Regions from separate parts of the Sphingobium sp. EP60837 genome, predicted to be linked through region 2. Evidence: riboswitches for the same ligand, from Rfam matches in the RefSeq annotation. Region 2 holds a riboswitch; the other holds the start of a gene.
The links. Region 2 has a riboswitch for cobalamin ahead of EP837_RS16880 (cobalamin biosynthesis protein CobG). Riboswitches for the same ligand answer to the same signal wherever they lie in the genome.

Region 1: linked by a shared signal. The riboswitch ahead of EP837_RS15210 (TonB-dependent receptor) and the one ahead of EP837_RS16880 (cobalamin biosynthesis protein CobG) in region 2 are both predicted to bind cobalamin.

Annotation. Positions count from the first base shown of each region.
Region 1 covers NZ_CP015987.1:477,835-486,107, reverse strand. Annotated here, with positions in the region: gene EP837_RS15215 (hypothetical protein) at 62-304, opposite strand; gene EP837_RS15210 (TonB-dependent receptor) at 538-2,559, opposite strand; cobalamin riboswitch at 2,741-2,986, opposite strand; gene EP837_RS15205 (hypothetical protein) at 3,265-3,444, opposite strand; gene EP837_RS15200 (LysR family transcriptional regulator) at 3,562-4,467, opposite strand; gene EP837_RS15195 (malate synthase G) at 4,573-6,675, shown strand; gene chrA (chromate efflux transporter) at 6,805-8,205, opposite strand; gene EP837_RS15185 (chromate resistance protein ChrB domain-containing protein) at 8,202-8,273, opposite strand, start outside.
Region 2 covers NZ_CP015987.1:851,632-859,904, reverse strand. Annotated here, with positions in the region: gene cobN (cobaltochelatase subunit CobN) at 1-1,583, shown strand, start outside; gene cobO (cob(I)yrinic acid a,c-diamide adenosyltransferase) at 1,580-2,185, shown strand; gene bluB (5,6-dimethylbenzimidazole synthase) at 2,256-2,825, shown strand; gene EP837_RS16885 (alpha/beta fold hydrolase) at 2,940-3,803, opposite strand; cobalamin riboswitch at 3,934-4,160, shown strand; gene EP837_RS16880 (cobalamin biosynthesis protein CobG) at 4,370-5,419, shown strand; gene EP837_RS16875 (precorrin-8X methylmutase) at 5,419-6,048, shown strand; gene cobI (precorrin-2 C(20)-methyltransferase) at 6,045-6,767, shown strand; gene cobJ (precorrin-3B C(17)-methyltransferase) at 6,764-7,513, shown strand; gene EP837_RS16860 (cobalt-precorrin-6A reductase) at 7,489-8,238, opposite strand; gene EP837_RS16855 (bifunctional cobalt-precorrin-7 (C(5))-methyltransferase/cobalt-precorrin-6B (C(15))-methyltransferase) at 8,237-8,273, shown strand, end outside.

The DNA of each region.
Region 1 (8,273 bases), 370 kb from region 2:
TGGCGGGCCTGCCCGAGCACTTCCGGGGGAGCACGGGTAATTTTAGTCTATAGTATAGATTTCAGGCAGCGGTGTTGGCCGCGTGGATGCCGAAAGCCATCCGGGCCGCATTGAGGGTATATTCATATTCCTCGCTACCGGGTATGAGGTCATGCCAGTCTTTATTTGAGATGGCGGCGAAACTGTCTTGCCAGATCTTACAAGCGATCAGTTGTATTTCGGTTTCTTTAGGAGCGCGCTGCGCTTCCAGGCAGTCCCGCAGGATTGCGTGGAAGACGGCACCCCGCACTGGTGCATGTTTCATGGGCATCCTCTCCAGCAGCCGATTCTTTGTTCAGCTTGCCGTAGCGGAAAGTTGCATAGGTCGCGCACTGCGTCAACAGGTCTCCACATTTTTCAACGGCTTAACCTAAGTAAAGTGCGATATATATCCAAATTGACCGGTTCCTTTACTTTAAGAACATGACCGTTCTTTTAGTAAGTAGTTGAAAGAAAGGCCGTAGCGATCAGTTTCCGCCGTGGCCTTCCCAATGCTCATTAGAAGCTAAACTTTGCCCCTACACGGAGCAAGCGCGGTTCCACCACGCGGCTCAGGCGTCCCTCGACCGGCCCGCCAGCGTCAAAAGAAGGAACATAGGATTCATAAAAATAGGCGATGTCCTTGTCCCGGCTGGCGAGGATGTTGAGCAGCTCTCCATAAATTTGGATGTTTTTGCCCTTCCATGCGGCGCGGGCGTTGACGATGCTGCTACCGGGGTCGCGCACGCTATTGTCCTCGATCAGTGGCGATGGGCCGAGATGGCGGACGCGGATGCTGGCTTCCCAGGGATCGAGGACCAGTGCGGCTCCTGCGGAGGCGGCGTTTTTGAACGCATTGGGGATATGGTCGCCATTGTCGAAGCGCGAATGGCTGGCGGTGTAATTGCCGTCGAAAGCGAGCCAGGGGAAGGGCCGCCAGAACGCGACAAGCTCATAGCCATGGCGGCTGCTGGCGCCGCTAGGCTCAACCGCATTGGAATCGCCTACAAAGCGCAACTCGCTGCCGACATTCAGCCACCAATAGGTGGCGGTGAAAGAGAAGCCGGGCAGTTGCAGGCGCGCGCCCAATTCCTTGCCGGTGCCGCGGACGAGCAGGGGAACCGGCGTGGTGACGTTCACTGCGCCGCGCGCGTCGTTGGAATGGAAGCCCCGGCCCCAATTGGCGTAAACTTCGATGCGGGGACTGAGTTGATAAGCGATCGCGGCCTTGGGTGAAACGAGGGTGTCCGACCCGCTGCCTTCCCCGAGCGCGGCGGCGGCGGCGTCCCTTGCCGTGACCGAATAATGATAATAGTCGCCCCGCAGGCCACCGGTCAGGCGCAGGCCGGGTAGCGGGGTAAGGGTCGCTTCACCATAGAGGGCGGCGGAGGCTTCGTTCACCCGGTAGCGCCCGAGCGAGGAGAGGAAGACCCGATCGGCGGTGCGGTCGACCCCGACATTGCCGATCGCGTCATAGCGATTTTCGGTGCCGATCTTCAGTTGTACCGCGGGATTGACGTCCCAGCGCTTTTCGCCGGTAAGGCCAAGGACCCACCGGCGATCGAATTGCTCGATCTGCGCGCTGGTCCCGTCCGGGTCGGCGTAGGTGGGGTTGGAGAACATCGTCCAGTCATAAAATTGAGCGTAGAGATTGGCGCGCCATGTCGGCTGGACGGCGGCGAGATTGCCGATGATGCGCGTCGTTTCGCCGCGCGCGGAAGGGTCTGGCGAGCAGAAGACGTCCGGACATTGGAGCGTGCCGATGATCCGTTCGGGAATCTGCTCGGTAGGGCGCCAGGTCGAGCGATAGGCGTGGAGCGAGGCTTCGAGCTTTCCGGCCCCGGCCGGGATCGCATATTTGGCGAAGCCCGCATAATGGCGCAGATGTTCCGGCTCTTCCCAGGGACCATCATAAGCCTTGGCCTGGGCGACGAGCGTGAGATCGCCTCCACCGGCCTTGACCGTGCCGCCTGCCGCCAGCCTGCGCCAGCCATAGGAGCCGCCCTCCGCCGATATCCAGGGCCGGTCATAGCCGTCGATCGTGGTCATATAGGCTGCGCCCGCCAGCGCGAAGTCGCCGCCATCGGCGCGATAGGGACCTTTGCGAAAATCCTCCCGCGCGACGATTTCCGGGATGAGGCCGTTGAGGTCGAGATAGCCATGGCCATGCCCGTGGGTGCGGAAGTTCATCTGCACGCCGTCAATGTAAGTGGTGAAGTCCGACCCATGGTCGAGGTTGAAGCCACGCAGGAAATATTGATTGGCCTTGCCGCTGCCCGAATGTTGGGCGGCGACCATGCCGGGCACGGCTTCGAGTAGTTCGGCGACGCGCAGCAGCGGGCGGACAAGCAGGTCCGCGCCGCCGACGCTGCCTTCGCTCGCCGCATGGGCGGTGCCGATCTTGTCCTCTCCCCGGCCGAAAACGATGATGGTGGCGGCCGCTTCGGCGGCTGCCGCATCATCGGCGGCAGTGGCGGGAGAAGCCGAAAGGCTGGCGGTGAGGGCGCAGGCGACCCAGGCCAAATCGCTGTGAGATTTCATGTCGTTCACTCCGGGCGTCTGGCGACATCCGGTAAGAGACCTGCCGCCCTAGCGAACGGCCGGCGCACGCAGGCAGCCGGACGCCCCCAAGGCGGCCGCCAACGTCACCGAAGCGGCCTCCACCGCTCGTTCGTCGCTCAGACGGAAATCACCGTGCCGCGGCCATCCCCTGGGCCAAGGCAAGAGCGACCATACGCCGGCAGGTCTCCTGGCTCGCGGGTCGTCGCTTGATGCACGGCCTTCCCGGAGCTCGCATGACTTAGCGTCCGCCCAGTGACTTGCACCCTCCTGCTTGTGAGGTGGGGCGATGTGCATCGCGCTCGCCGCTTACAGTTGCAGGGACAGCCTCGGCTTCGGGAGGCGGATGCCCCCCTTACCGTGTTCCCTTTTAAGCCTCTTTCGAGGCACCGGCGCGATCTTTGTCCGGGTGAACCGGACGGGGTGGCGATAGCGAGGGTGCGGGGGAGAGGCAAGGGGGTGGTTGGGTGGGGAGAAGTGGAGGGGGACTTGGAAGGGCTGTTGAGGACCAATGACGGTCGCCAGTTCTGGTCACCCCGGACTTGGTCCGGGGTCTCGCTTAACTTTGCCGATCAGAGGAAGCGGGATGCAGGCTCAAGGCCGGGATGACGGAGGAGTTGTCGGTCGGAGCGCTTCTTTCGCCCCGGCTCTCTGCCTGAAGGGGGGAGGGGGAATGGCTGTCGTTGCTCAGTTCAGCGCGTTGCCGGAGTTGCGCTTGAGGCGCAAGGCCATGGCCTGGTAGCGGACGGCGCGTTCGTTATGCAGTGCGATGGTCGCCTGGTCTGCTCCGCGCTGCCGGGCTTCTCTGGCCTGCCGCGCTTCCAGTGCCGCGCAGGCGGAAAAATGTGATGCGTCGTGGGGGCGCATGGCCCAATCCTCTCTCTGATTTCTTATGGCCGTCCCTATATCACTGGGCCGGTCGCGGCGGCAATAAAACAGATTAGAGTTGAAAAAGCATCAACTTTTGAAGCTATTTTGGCCGTCTCAGTGCTTGGATGCCGGCACGTTCCAGGGGGCATTGCGGAAGGTTTGGCGGAGAAAGGCGATGAAGGCATCGACCGCGGGGGGACGGCCCGCCGCGCGGGGATGGACGGCATAGACGGCGAGGTCAGAGGGGCCTTCCCAGCCATCGAGCAGGCGGACGAGCTTTCCCTCGGCGAGAAGCGGGCCAACGTCCCAGAGCGAGCGGAGTGCAATGCCGGCACCGGTCACGGCGAGTTCGCGGACGATCTCGCTGCTGTTGGTGCGCACATGACTACGGCCGTCGATCTGCCGGCGCATGCGGCCGTTGTCGAGCCGCCAGGGCAGTTGTCCTTCCGCGGCGAGCAGGCGGTGGCGGGAAAGGTCGGCGATCTTTTGCGGCGCGCCATGTTCCGAGAGATAGGCGGGGCTGGCGCAGAGGATGCGTTGGTTGGCGGCGAGATAATGGCCCTCCAGATGCGCGGGAACGTCGCTGGTGATGCGGATGGCGAGATCGACCCGCTGCGAGAGCAGGTCCTCATAGGCGTCGGAAAGATTGAGCTCCAGATCGACTTTGGGATGGCTCTGCAGGAAGCGCTGGACATGCGGGGCGATGTGGAGGCGGCCGAAGGAGGTGGGGGCGGAGACCCGCAGCGCGCCGGATATCGCGCGGTGGCGGTTGGTGGCGCGGTCCTCCGCCTGCTGGATCGCTTCCAGGATGCCGGTGATGTCGCGATGAAGGCTGGCGCCTTCCTCCGTCAGCGCGAGGCGGCGGGTGGTACGGTGGATGAGGCGCACGCCGAGGCGGGCTTCTAAGCGAGAGATGCGCTTCGACATCATCGCTGGGGAAATGTTGAGCATCCGTCCGGCGGCCGAGAGGCTGCCGGCGTCGACGGCGCGGGTGAAGAGGAGATAGTCCGGGTCCATCATGATCTTTTCCAATGCGGAAAATATCTTTCAACTTTTTCTTGTCTAGTGCGAGGATGGCGGGCGGGTCTATGCTTGGCCGCAGTTATTTTCGCGCGGAGTGGATGCATGCCCGACCTGATCGAGAAATCTGGCCTGAAGGTCGCCGCCGAGCTGGCGGGCTTCATCGATGAGAAGGTGTTGCCCGGCACCGGGATCGAGGCGGATGATTTCTGGGGCGGGGTGGCCGGCATTTTCGAGCGCTTTGGCCCGCGTAATGCCGCGCTGCTGGCGAAGCGGGACGCGATGCAGGATCAGATCGATAAGTGGCATGAGGCTCACGCGGGGCAAGCGGTGGATGGGACGGCTTACCGGGCTTTCCTGACCGAGATTGGCTATCTGGCGCCGGAGCCTGCTCCCTTTGCCATCGGATCGACGCGGGTGGATGACGAGCTGGCGAGGCTGGCGGGGCCGCAGCTGGTCGTGCCGATCCTCAATGCGCGCTTCCTGCTGAACGCGGCTAATGCGCGGTGGGGGAGCCTCTATGATGCGCTCTATGGGACCGATGCGATTGGGAGCGTTCCGGCGGGGAAGGGCTATGATGCGGCGCGCGGGGCGCAGGTGATTGGCTGGGCCAAGGAGTTTCTGGACCGGGCCGTCCCGCTGGCCGATGGGAGCTGGGCGGACTGGCGAGGGGAAGCGCCGGTGTTGCGGAATGCTTCGCAATTGGTGGGACGGGCGGGGGATAATTTCCTGCTGCGCAATAATGGGCTTCATATCGAGCTGGTGATCGATGCTGGGCATGCCGTGGGGCGGGATGATCCGGCGCATTTGGCGGATGTCGTGCTGGAGTCCGCATTATCGACCATTTGCGACCTGGAGGACTCGGTCGCGGCGGTGGATGCCGCCGATAAGGTTGCGGCTTATGCCAACTGGCTGGGCCTGATGAAGGGCGATCTGGAGGATAGTTTCGAGAAGAATGGCGCGATGATGACGCGGCGGTTGAACGGCGACCGCAGCTATGTCGCGCCCGATGGGAGCAGCTTTACCCTGCCGGGGCGGTCGCTGCTGTTCGTGCGCAATGTCGGGCATTTGATGACGACGCCTGCCGTCCGGATGAGCGACGGGGCGGAGGCGCCGGAGGGGATTCTTGACGGGATTGTCACCAGCCTGATCGCCTTGCACGACCTTCGGCGGGAGGGGCGCTTCGTCAACAGCCGGGCGGGCAGTATCTATATCGTCAAGCCCAAGATGCATGGCCCGGAGGAGGTCGCCTTCACCAACGATTTATTCGACGCGATCGAGGATCTGCTGGGGCTGAAGCGGCATCAGCTGAAGGTCGGGGTGATGGATGAGGAGCGGCGGACTTCGGCGAACCTCGCCGCCTGCATCCATGCGGTGCGGGACCGGATCGTCTTCATCAATACCGGCTTCCTGGATCGCACAGGCGACGAGATCCATACGTCGATGCGCGCGGGGCCGATGGTCCGCAAGGGCGAGATGAAGGATGCCGCCTGGATCAAAGCCTATGAGGATCGCAATGTGCAGATCGGGCTTGCCTGCGGACTGTCCGGCAAGGCGCAGATCGGCAAGGGCATGTGGGCCGCGCCGGACCGGATGGCGGACATGCTGGAGCAGAAGATCGGGCATGTGATGACGGGGGCGAATACGGCCTGGGTGCCTTCCCCGACGGCCGCGACCTTGCACGCGACGCACTATCATGCCGTCGACGTGTTTGCGCGCCAGGAGGAGCGGAAGGCGGAGCCGGTCGCGGGTCTGGACGCGCTGCTGACGATCCCGCTGGCGGCTGGGGTGAACTGGTCGGCGGAGGATATTCGCGACGAGCTGGACAATAATGCGCAGGGGATATTGGGTTATGTCGTGCGCTGGGTGGATCAGGGCGTCGGTTGCTCCAAGGTACCGGACATTCATGACATCGGGCTGATGGAGGACCGGGCGACGTTGCGGATTTCTTCGCAGCATATCGCCAGTTGGCTACTGCATGGGGTGTGTTCCGCCGACGAGGTCGATGCAGCGCTCAAGCGGATGGCGGCGAAGGTGGATGCGCAGAATAAGGGCGATCCGCTTTACCAGCCGATGAGGGGGCGGGAGGAGGAGAGCCTGGCTTTCCAGGCGGCGCGGGCGCTGGTGTTTGAGGGCGTGGTGCAGCCTAACGGCTATACCGAGCCCTTGTTGCATGCGTTCAGGGCTCGGGTGAAAGCGCTAGCCTAGAGTAACATGATTGGGGGTTGATCCGTTCGTTTCGGTCCAAATCGGAAAAACGTTAACGTCGCGCTCTCCGCTTCGCGACTATGTTGGTAGCGAGCGGACGCAGACGGTGCGTTCCAACATCATCGTGCGCTAGGTCAGCAGGATAAAAGCGGCGCCTGCTGCGGCGGAGCAGAGGAGGACGGGGAGGACCCCGGCCTTGAAGCGCAGGACGGCGATGAGCGCTGCGGTGGAGAGGATCAGGGCCGGGAGATTGATCGAGGCGAGGACCGGGACGTCGAGCGATCCGGTCGGCGTCGCTACGGCCTGAACCTTCCCGAAGAGCGTGTGGATCGCGAACCAGAGGGCGAGGTTCAGGATCACGCCCACCACCGCTGCGGTGATGGCGGTAAGCGCTGAGGAGAGGGCGCGGTTGCCGCGCAGGCGTTCGATGAAGGGCGCTCCCGCGAAGATCCACAGGAAACAGGGGACGAAGGTCACCCAGGTGGTGAGGATCGCGCCGATCGTCGCGGCGAGCAGTGGCGGGAGCGTCCCGGCGTCGCGGAAGGCAGCGAGGAAACCGACGAACTGCGTTACCATGATCAACGGGCCCGGCGTGGTTTCAGCCATGCCGAGGCCGTCGAGCATCTCACCCGGACGGAGCCAGCCGAAAGTGCCGACCGCCTCCTGCGCGACATAAGCGAGGACGGCATAGGCCCCGCCGAAAGTAACGACCGCCATCTGGCTGAAGAAGCTGGCGATGCGGGCGAATACATCGTCGGGGCCGAGCGCGAGGAAGAGGGTCAGGACAGGCGCCAGCCAAAGCAGCAACAGGACGGTCGAAATCTGGAGCGACCAGCGCAGGTTCGGGCGGGCGTGATCGGGAAGCGCTTCGCCGAGCGCGGTGTCGCGGTCGTGGATGATGTTTCCGGAGGCCGGGCCATGGCCGCCGCCGCCCTTGAACTGGGCGATGCCGCTGCGGCCGCCGAGATAGCCGATGAGGCCCGCCGCCAGCACGATCAGCGGGAAGGGGGCGTCGAGGAAGAAAATGGCGACAAAGGCGGCGGCGGCGATGCCGCGCATCACGCCGTTCTTGAGCGCGCGGGAGCCGACGCGGATGACGGCTTGCACGACCACGGCAAGGACGGCGGCCTTGAGGCCGAAGAAGAGCCCTTCAACAAGCGGCACTTTGCCGAGGAGGACGTAGATGTAGCTTAGCGCCAGGATCGACAAGAAACCGGGGAGCACGAAGAGGATACCCGCGATGAGGCCGCCTTTCGTCTTGTGGAGGAGCCAGCCGATATAGACGGCGAGCTGCTGCGCTTCTGGGCCAGGAAGCAGCATGCAATAGTTGAGGGCGTGGAGGAAACGCTCCTCGCCGATCCACTTCTTTTCCTCGACCAAGATGCGGTGCATCACCGCGATCTGTCCTGCGGGGCCGCCGAAGCTGAGCGCCGCGATCTTCGTCCATTGACGGGTGGCTTCGCCGAGCGAGATGCCGTGGTCGGGGGCAGAAGTGGCGGCGGCGGAGAGGGTCGATGCGTTGCTGCTCATCGATCGGCCTTTCGATTGCTGAAGAAGGCGTGGAATTGATTGAGGGCGTCGCTGGCGAGGGCGATGCG
Region 2 (8,273 bases):
GGGGGATGGAACATGACGGCCATCAGTCGCTGTTACGGGCGCTGGCGGATGATTTTGGGCTAGGGTTCGATCCGCTCGACTGTAGCATGGGTGCGCCGTGGACGGGGCCAAGACCGGAGTTGCTCGGGGCGCTTTCAGCGGAACTGTGGCGAACCACTGGCGACATGGTAGAGCGGCTCGAACTCCATGCCATCGATCTGCTGGATCGTGGAGCGCCCGCGCCTGGACCCAAAAGCGCGGCTGTCCTGGGCACCATAACGCACGACCTTGCGCCCCGCGTCGATGCCTGCGGAGAGGCGGAGAAGGCGGCTTTGCTCAAGGCCCTTGATGGGCGCTTCGTTCCGCCCGGCCCGTCCGGTGCGCCGACACGCGGCCGCCCCGAAGTGCTGCCCACCGGGCGCAATTTCTATTCGGTCGATACCCGGGCGATCCCAACCGTCGCCGCCTGGAATCTGGGCCAGCGATCGGCTGAGCTGATCGTGCAGGATTATCTGCAGCGCGAGGGCGACTATCCCCGCGCGATCGCGCTGTCCGCCTGGGGCACGGCCAACATGCGCACCGGCGGCGACGACATTGCGCAGGCATTGGCGCTGATGGGCGTGCGGCCGCGCTGGGATTGGGCGTCGGGCCGTGTCACCGGCTTTGAGGTCATGAAGATCGCCGAGTTGAACCGGCCGCGCGTCGATGTAACCTTGCGGGTGTCGGGCTTCTTCCGCGACGCCTTTCCCGAGCAGATTGACCTGATCGACAGCGCGGCGCGCGCCGTGATGGCGCTGGACGAACCGGACGAGGATAATCCCGCCGCCGCCCGGCACCGAGCGGAAAGCGCTGCCCTTGCGGCTCAGGGCCTGCCGGAGAAGGAGGCTGCCCGCCGTGCCGGGGCCCGCGTCTTCGGATCAAAGCCGGGCGCTTATGGCGCGGGGCTGCAGGCGATGATCGACGAACGGCTGTGGCACGATCGGGCTGATCTTGCGAACATCTATCTGGATTGGGGCAGCTATGCCTATGGCGGCGGCGTCGAGGGCGATGCGGAGCGCAACCTGTTTGCGCAGCGTCTGACCCAGGCCGACGCGCTGATCCAGAACCAGGACAATCGCGAGCATGACCTGCTCGACAGCGACGATTATTATCAGTTCGAGGGGGGCATCGCCGCCGCCGTCGAGCACCTGTCCGGCAAGAAGCCGCTCAGCTATCATAATGACCATAGCCGCCCCGAACGGCCGGTCGTCCGCACGCTGGAGGATGAGATCGGCCGCATCGTCCGCGCGCGCGTCACCAATCCCAAATGGATCGCGGGAATGATGCGCCACGGATACAAGGGCGCGTTCGAGATTGCGGCCTCGGTCGATTATCTCTTCGCCTTTGCCGCCACGACCCATGCGGTCAAGGACCATCATTTCGACGCCGTGCACGCCGCTTTCATCGAGGATGAGGCCGTCCGCGCCTTCATGGCAGAGGTCAATCCCGCCGCCCTGCGCGAAACCGCCGCGCGCCTGTCCGAAGCACTCGACCGGGGGCTGTGGAAGCCCAGGTCCAACAGCGCCGCCATGCTCCTCTCCAGCCTCAAGGAAGACCGCTCATGATCGAACGTACGCCCGAACAACATGCAGAGAAGATGAAGAAGAAGCAGGCCGCGCATGAAAAGATCATGGCGACCAAAACGCAGGAAAAGGGCCTGCTGATCGTCCATACCGGCAAGGGTAAGGGCAAGACGACAGCTGCGCTCGGCATGGTCGTGCGCGCCATTGGTCATGGCAAGAAGGTGGGCGTCGTCCAGTTCGTAAAGGGCGCGATGACGACCGGAGAAAAAGTCGTGTTCGATGCGTTTCCGGACAATGTCACGTTCAAGCCCATGGGCGAAGGCTTCACCTGGAACACGCAGGACAAGACCCGCGACATCGCGCTCGCCCGCGAAGCATGGGATGAGGTAAAGCGGATGATCGCCGATCCCGCCTATGATATGGTCTTGGCCGATGAGCTTAATATCGTCCTGCGTTACGACTATCTGCCGGTGGAGGAAGTTGTCGAAACCGTGAGCGGAAGGGGCGAGATGAAGCATGTCCTGATCACCGGACGCAACGCGCCCGAAGCGCTGATCGAGGCGGCCGATCTTGTAACCGAGATGACGATGGTCAAGCATCCCTTCCGCAGCGGTGTGAAGGCCCAAGCGGGAATAGAATTTTGACATGAGCGCGCCCGCCATCACCCCGATCGACAGCGCACAATTCGAGGCGCTGGTGCGGGCACGGCGGGACATCCGCCATTTCCGCACCGATCCGATCGACGAGAGCGATGTCGAATGGCTGCTGAGCATGGCGCATCGCGCGCCCTCGGTTGGGCTGTCACAGCCTTGGCGCTTTGTGCGGATCGAGACGGACGGACTTCGGGAGCAACTGGCCTGCCATGTCGATGCGCAGGTGCGGGCGGCGGGAAAGGAATATGAGGGCGAACAGGATAAGCTTTATCGCAGCCTGAAACTGCATGGCCTGCGTGAAGCCCCGGTGCTGTTCGCCGTCTATTGCGACGATGGAACGGAGACGGGCCATCATCTGGGGGCCGCGACCATGCCGGAAGCGCGCCGTTATAGCTGCGTCATGGCGGTGCACACGCTGTGGCTGGCGGCGCGGACGCGGAGCATCGGCATGGGATGGGTTTCCATCTTGGAACCCCAAGGCGTGGACGCGATGCTGGATATTCCCGCCAGTTGGGAATGTCTTGGGCTGCTATGCCTTGGGAAGCCGGAGATTGAGGAGGATGCGCCGGAACTGGAGCGGCGCGGCTGGGAACAGCGCATGGATTGGCATTCGGTGGTGGTGCGGCGTTAGGATCACGCGCACCCAGCCCGTTCGCCCTGAGCCTGTCGAAGGGCGTTTCCTGAAGAAAGTGGAGGCTTCGACAAGCTCAGCCTGAACGGGTGATTCCAGGAGGACTGAGCGCGCCTACGCCCGCCCATCCAACAAGAACCCGAGCGCCAGCTCTTCAAACCGCTGCTTGCACTCGATCATCGCCCAATGGCCGCATTTGGGGAACACATGCAGTTCCGCATTGGGGATCACCCGCATCGGCAGGAACGCGCCGTCCAGCGGGCTGACTTTGTCATCGCGGCCCCAGGTGATCAGGGTCGGCGCCTGGATCTTGCCGAGATAGTCGATCCGCTGCGACACGCCCGGCCCGCTCATGGACTGTGCGATGAAGCCGAGCGCGGAGCGCGTGTACATCTTACGGCTGCTCTCCATCGTCACCGGTTCGAGCGCGGCCTTGTAGCGCATGTCGATAAGCTCGTCGGTGATGATGGACTTGTCGTACACCATCGACTCCAGCCAGGCGATGATGTTCTCGCGCGTTGGATCCTCGATGAAATCGACGAGCCGGGTCAGACCTTCATTGGGGAAGGTGGAGGTGATGTTGAACCCGATCCCGCCGATCGTAATGTAGCGCAGCACCCTTTGCGGATGCGACGCGGCGAGATGGCCGCCGACGATGCCGCCATAGCTGTTGCCGAGGATATGGGCGCGATCGATACCGAGGCCGTCCATCAGCGCAACCACCGCATCGCGCGCCACCGCAACCGGATCGCCATCTACGGGATCGCTTTTGCCGTAGCCCGGTGCATCGAGAATGATCGTACGGAAATGCTGCGAGAAGAGCGGCAGATTGCCCTGGAAATTCGCCCAGCCCGTGACGCCCGGACCTGAGCCATGAAGCAATAGCAGTGCCGGCCCCGATCCAGCCTCATGATAATGCAACCGTCCATTGGCGGTTTCCAGGAAACGGCTGGTCGCTTCGAAGCTGAGATCGCTCATCAATTCTCTCTCCATATCGTTATGGGCCAAGGGAGTAGCGTCAGGCCATGACAGGCGCAAGCAAGCCGCCGCTGCCCACTTTCCTTTCGCGCGCATCCCCTTTATGAAGCGCAGCGGACCGGGCCTTGCCCGGTTCATCGATCGCGCCGGTGTCCCGCAAGGGACTTAAATGGGAACGCGGTGCGGGAGGGTTGCCTCCCTAATCCGCGGCTGTCCCTGCAACTGTGAGCGGCGAGCAAGGCATGGATCGGCCGGACCCTGAAGATGGGACGGTCAGCCACTGGAGCGATCCGGGAAGGCCCCATGCCGACGCTATGACCCGCAAGCCAGGAGACCTGCCGGAGCAAAGGTCGCTCTTGCCATGACCCAGGGGATGGTCACGGCTCGGTTCTCCGTTTGAGCGACGAATAGGGTGCGGCTGCGGCCGTGCGGCGTGCGGCTTTCCCCGTGCGCCTGCGCGTGCCGTCCGCTGGTCGTGGCGCGAGCGTGGAAGGATGGGAGCAATGCAGAAGCAGGCGCAGCACGTCGCCGCCGTGCGCGGCTGGTGCCCGACCGCATGGCAGCCGATGATGGCGGGCGACGGGCTGCTGGTGCGCGTTCGCCCGGCGCTTGGTCGGATGAGCCGAGCGCAGGCCGAAGGTCTGTATGAAGCAGCTTTGCGTCATGGCAATGGCCATATCGACCTCACCAATCGGGCCGCGCTTCAGGTTCGGGGCGTGCGCGAGGTGGTGCATCGCGCGTTGATAGAAAGGCTTGTCGCCTTGGACTTGGCGCAGGCTGATCCAGCGCGGGAAATGCGCGCGCCGCTGATCCTCAATCCGGATTGGGCAGAGGGCGACATCAGCGCATCGATCGCCAATGAATTGATCGCGCGCATGGATGAACTGCCCGAGCTGCCCGCCAAGATCGGCTTTGCGATCGACGCGGGGCCTGCGCCTGTGCTGACCGATGCCCCGGCGGATTTCCGGATCGAGCGGGGAACGAGCGGCGGGCTGATCCTGCGCGCCGATGGACGGGAAAGAGGCGCGTCCGTCACTGCGGAAGATGCGGTGGACGCGCTGATCAGCCTTGCTCACTGGTTTGTTGCCAGCGGCGGCGTGCAGGCCGGGCGCATGGCGCGGCATTTGGCGCCGCTTCCCGCGGGTGAGGCGCCCGCGTCGCCTCGTTCGCGCGCCTCTGCGCTTGCTCAAGCGCCGGGGCCTTTTTACGCCGCGCCCTTTGGACGGGTCGAGGCAACCGCACTACTCTCGATCATGGAGGACGGCGTACAGGCCGTGCGCCTGACGCCCTGGCGCGGCTTGCTGCTGGAGGGCGGCAATGCTGCGCCGGACGACCCTGACGACCCACGCCTTTCTGCCGATGCCTGTCCCGGTGCGCCCGCCTGCCCCCAGGCGAGTGTCGCCACGCGCGACCTTGCGATTCGGCTCGCCCCGCATGTTCCAGGGCTCCATGTCTCCGGATGCGCCAAGGGATGCGCGCGTCCGTCGCGGGCGGCGGTCATGCTGACCGGCCGCTCGGGACGCTTCGACCTTGCCCATAACGCCCGTGCGGGCGCGCCGCCGCTTCGCGCGGGCCTCTCGCCTGACCAGATCCTTACCCTCTTCGGAGTCCAATGATGCCGCATGTCTATGAAAGGGATGGGGCGGAAATTTATCGCCAGTCCTTCCGCACCATCCGCGCGGAGGCGGAGCTTGGCCGCTTCTCGCCCGAAGAAGAGCGGGTCGCCGTGCGCATGATACATGCCGCCGGGATGGTGGACCTCGTCCGCCATATCCGCTTCTCCCCAAGCTTCGCGGTCACAGCCTTCGCGGCGTTGGAAGCAGGCGCGCCGATCCTGTGCGACGCACGCATGGTATCGGAGGGGATCACGCGCGCCCGCCTGCCCGTTGATAATCCGATCCTCTGCACCCTGGGCGATCCGCAAGTGCCCGATCTCGCCCGCGCCATGAACAATACGCGCTCTGCAGCGGCGCTAGAGCTGTGGCGGCCGCATATGGAGGGCGCGATCGTCGCGATCGGGAATGCGCCGACTGCTCTCTTCCACTTGCTGAACATGCTGGAGGACCCCGCCTGCCCTCGCCCCGCCGCAATCATCGGTTGCCCGGTCGGCTTCGTCGGAGCAGCGGAATCCAAGGAGGCGCTGTGGGAGGCGCAGCCCGTCCCCTGCTGCATCGTTGAGGGGCGGCTGGGCGGCAGCGCCATGACCGTGGCCGCCATCAACGCGCTGGCGAGTGCGGCCGAATGAGCGGGGTCATTCATGGCGTCGGCCTTGGCCCCGGCGCGCAGGACCTGATGAGCGTGCGCGCCGACCGGCTGATCCGCAACGCCCGCCACATCGCCTATTTCCGCAAGCCGGGACGCCACGGCCATGCCCGGCGCATCGTCGAGGGGCTGCTAAGGCCCGATGCCATCGAATATGCGATGGAATATCCAGTGACGACCGAAATACCGGTCAGCGACCCGCGCTATAATCAGGCGTTGTCCGCCTTTTATGCCGACTGCACCGCGCATCTCCACAGGCTGGCAGCGGATGGCGAGGATGTGGTGGTGCTGTGCGAGGGCGACCCCTTTTTCTACGGCAGCTTCATGCATCTGCACAGCCGCCTGTCGCCGCTTGCGCCGGTGCGGATCGTGCCAGGCATCACCGGCATGTCGGGGGCCTGGACCGCCAGCGGCACACCGATCAGCTGGGGGGATGATGTGCTGACGGTCCTCATGGCGACGCTGCCTGAAGAGGAACTCGCCCGGCGCATCCACGACACCAATGCGCTGGTGGTCATGAAGATCGGCCGCAACTTGGCCAAGCTGCGCCGCGCGGTCGAGGCGGCGGGGAAGCAGGACTGCGCCTGGCTAGTCGAATATGCGACCATGGCCGACCAGAAGATCACGCCGCTTCCCGAAGCACAGGCGGTGACCGGCTATTTCTCCATCCTGCTGGTTCACGGCCAGGGACGGCGGCCATGAGCGGATGGGTGGCGGTGGCGGGGCTCGGACCCGGCGCGGACGAACTTGTCACGCCCGAAGTGATGCAAGCTTTGGCCGAAGCGACGGATCTTATCGGCTATTTCCCCTATGTCGCGCGAGTCGCCGACCGGCCCGGTCTTGTCCGCCATGGTTCCGACAATCGGGTGGAACTGGAGCGCGCCGCCCATGCGCTGGAACTGGCCGCGGCGGGGAAGCAGGTCGTGGTGGCGTCATCGGGCGATCCGGGCGTTTTTGCGATGGCCTCTGCCCTATTCGAGGCGCTGGAGGCGGGTCCCGCAGAGTGGCGCTTGCTGGACATACGCATCCTGCCCGGCATCACCGCCATGCTCGCCGCCGCCGCGCGCGCGGGCTCGCCGCTGGGCCATGATTTCTGCGCCATCAACCTGTCGGACAATCTGAAGCCCTGGGCGCTGATCGAACGGCGCCTGCGCCTCGCAGCGCAAGCCGATTTCGCCATGGCCTTCTACAATCCCCGGTCGAAGGCGCGGCCCGAGGGGTTTGCCCGCGCGCTCGACATCCTGAGACAGGAGTGCGGACCTGACCGGCTGATCCTGTTTGCGCGCGCCGTTTCCACGCCTGAGGAAGAGTTGCGCGTTGTCCGTCTGGGTGACGCCGGGGCCGAGATGGCGGATATGCGCACGATGGTCATATTGGGGTCGAGCCACAGCCGGCTGATCGAACGGCCCGGCTCCCCTATCCTCTACACCCCGCGTTGGACCGAATGATCGATCCACGCGAGCACTTCGCCGATGCCGTGTACCACCTGCGTTTGGGGCAGGGGCGGCCGGTGGATCATGATGACCGGCAGGCCGAGCGCCCGCGCCGCGTCCAGCTTCGCCCGCGCGCCTTCTCCACCCGCATTCTTGGCGACGATCAGGTCGATCCGCTGCGCGCGCATCAGCGCGAGATCTCCCTCCAGCGTGAAGGGGCCGCGATCCACCACCAGATGATGGCGAGGCAGCGCTGGCGGCACGTGCGGGGCATCGACGAAACGAAGCAGATAATGATGCTGCGGCTGGGCGGCGAAGGCCGCCACATGCATCCGGCCGAGCGCCAGCATGACGCGCCGTGGCTCTTCCGCCAGCGCATCCACGGCGCTGGCGATGTCGGGAACATGAGTCCAGCGGTCGCCCTTTCCCGCTTTCCAGGCAGGGCGGGTCAGCATGATGTGCGCGATGCCCGCCTGTTGCGCCGCCTCCGCTGCATGGGCGCTCATGGTAGCGGCAAAGGGGTGGGTCGCGTCGATGAGATGCGTGACTGCCTCCCGCTCCAGATAGGCGGCGAGACCCGCGACGCCGCCAAAGCCGCCGACGCGCATAGGGACCGGCTGCGGGCGGGGATTGCCGGTGCGTCCGGCATAGCTCAGCACCGCGCGATCGCCGCGATCCGCCAGCGCCTTTGCGACCGCGCTGGCCTCCGTCGTGCCGCCCAGGATGAGGATGTTGCGCATGGCGGCTGAGAGTCCCTGGCTGACGATCATCGGCA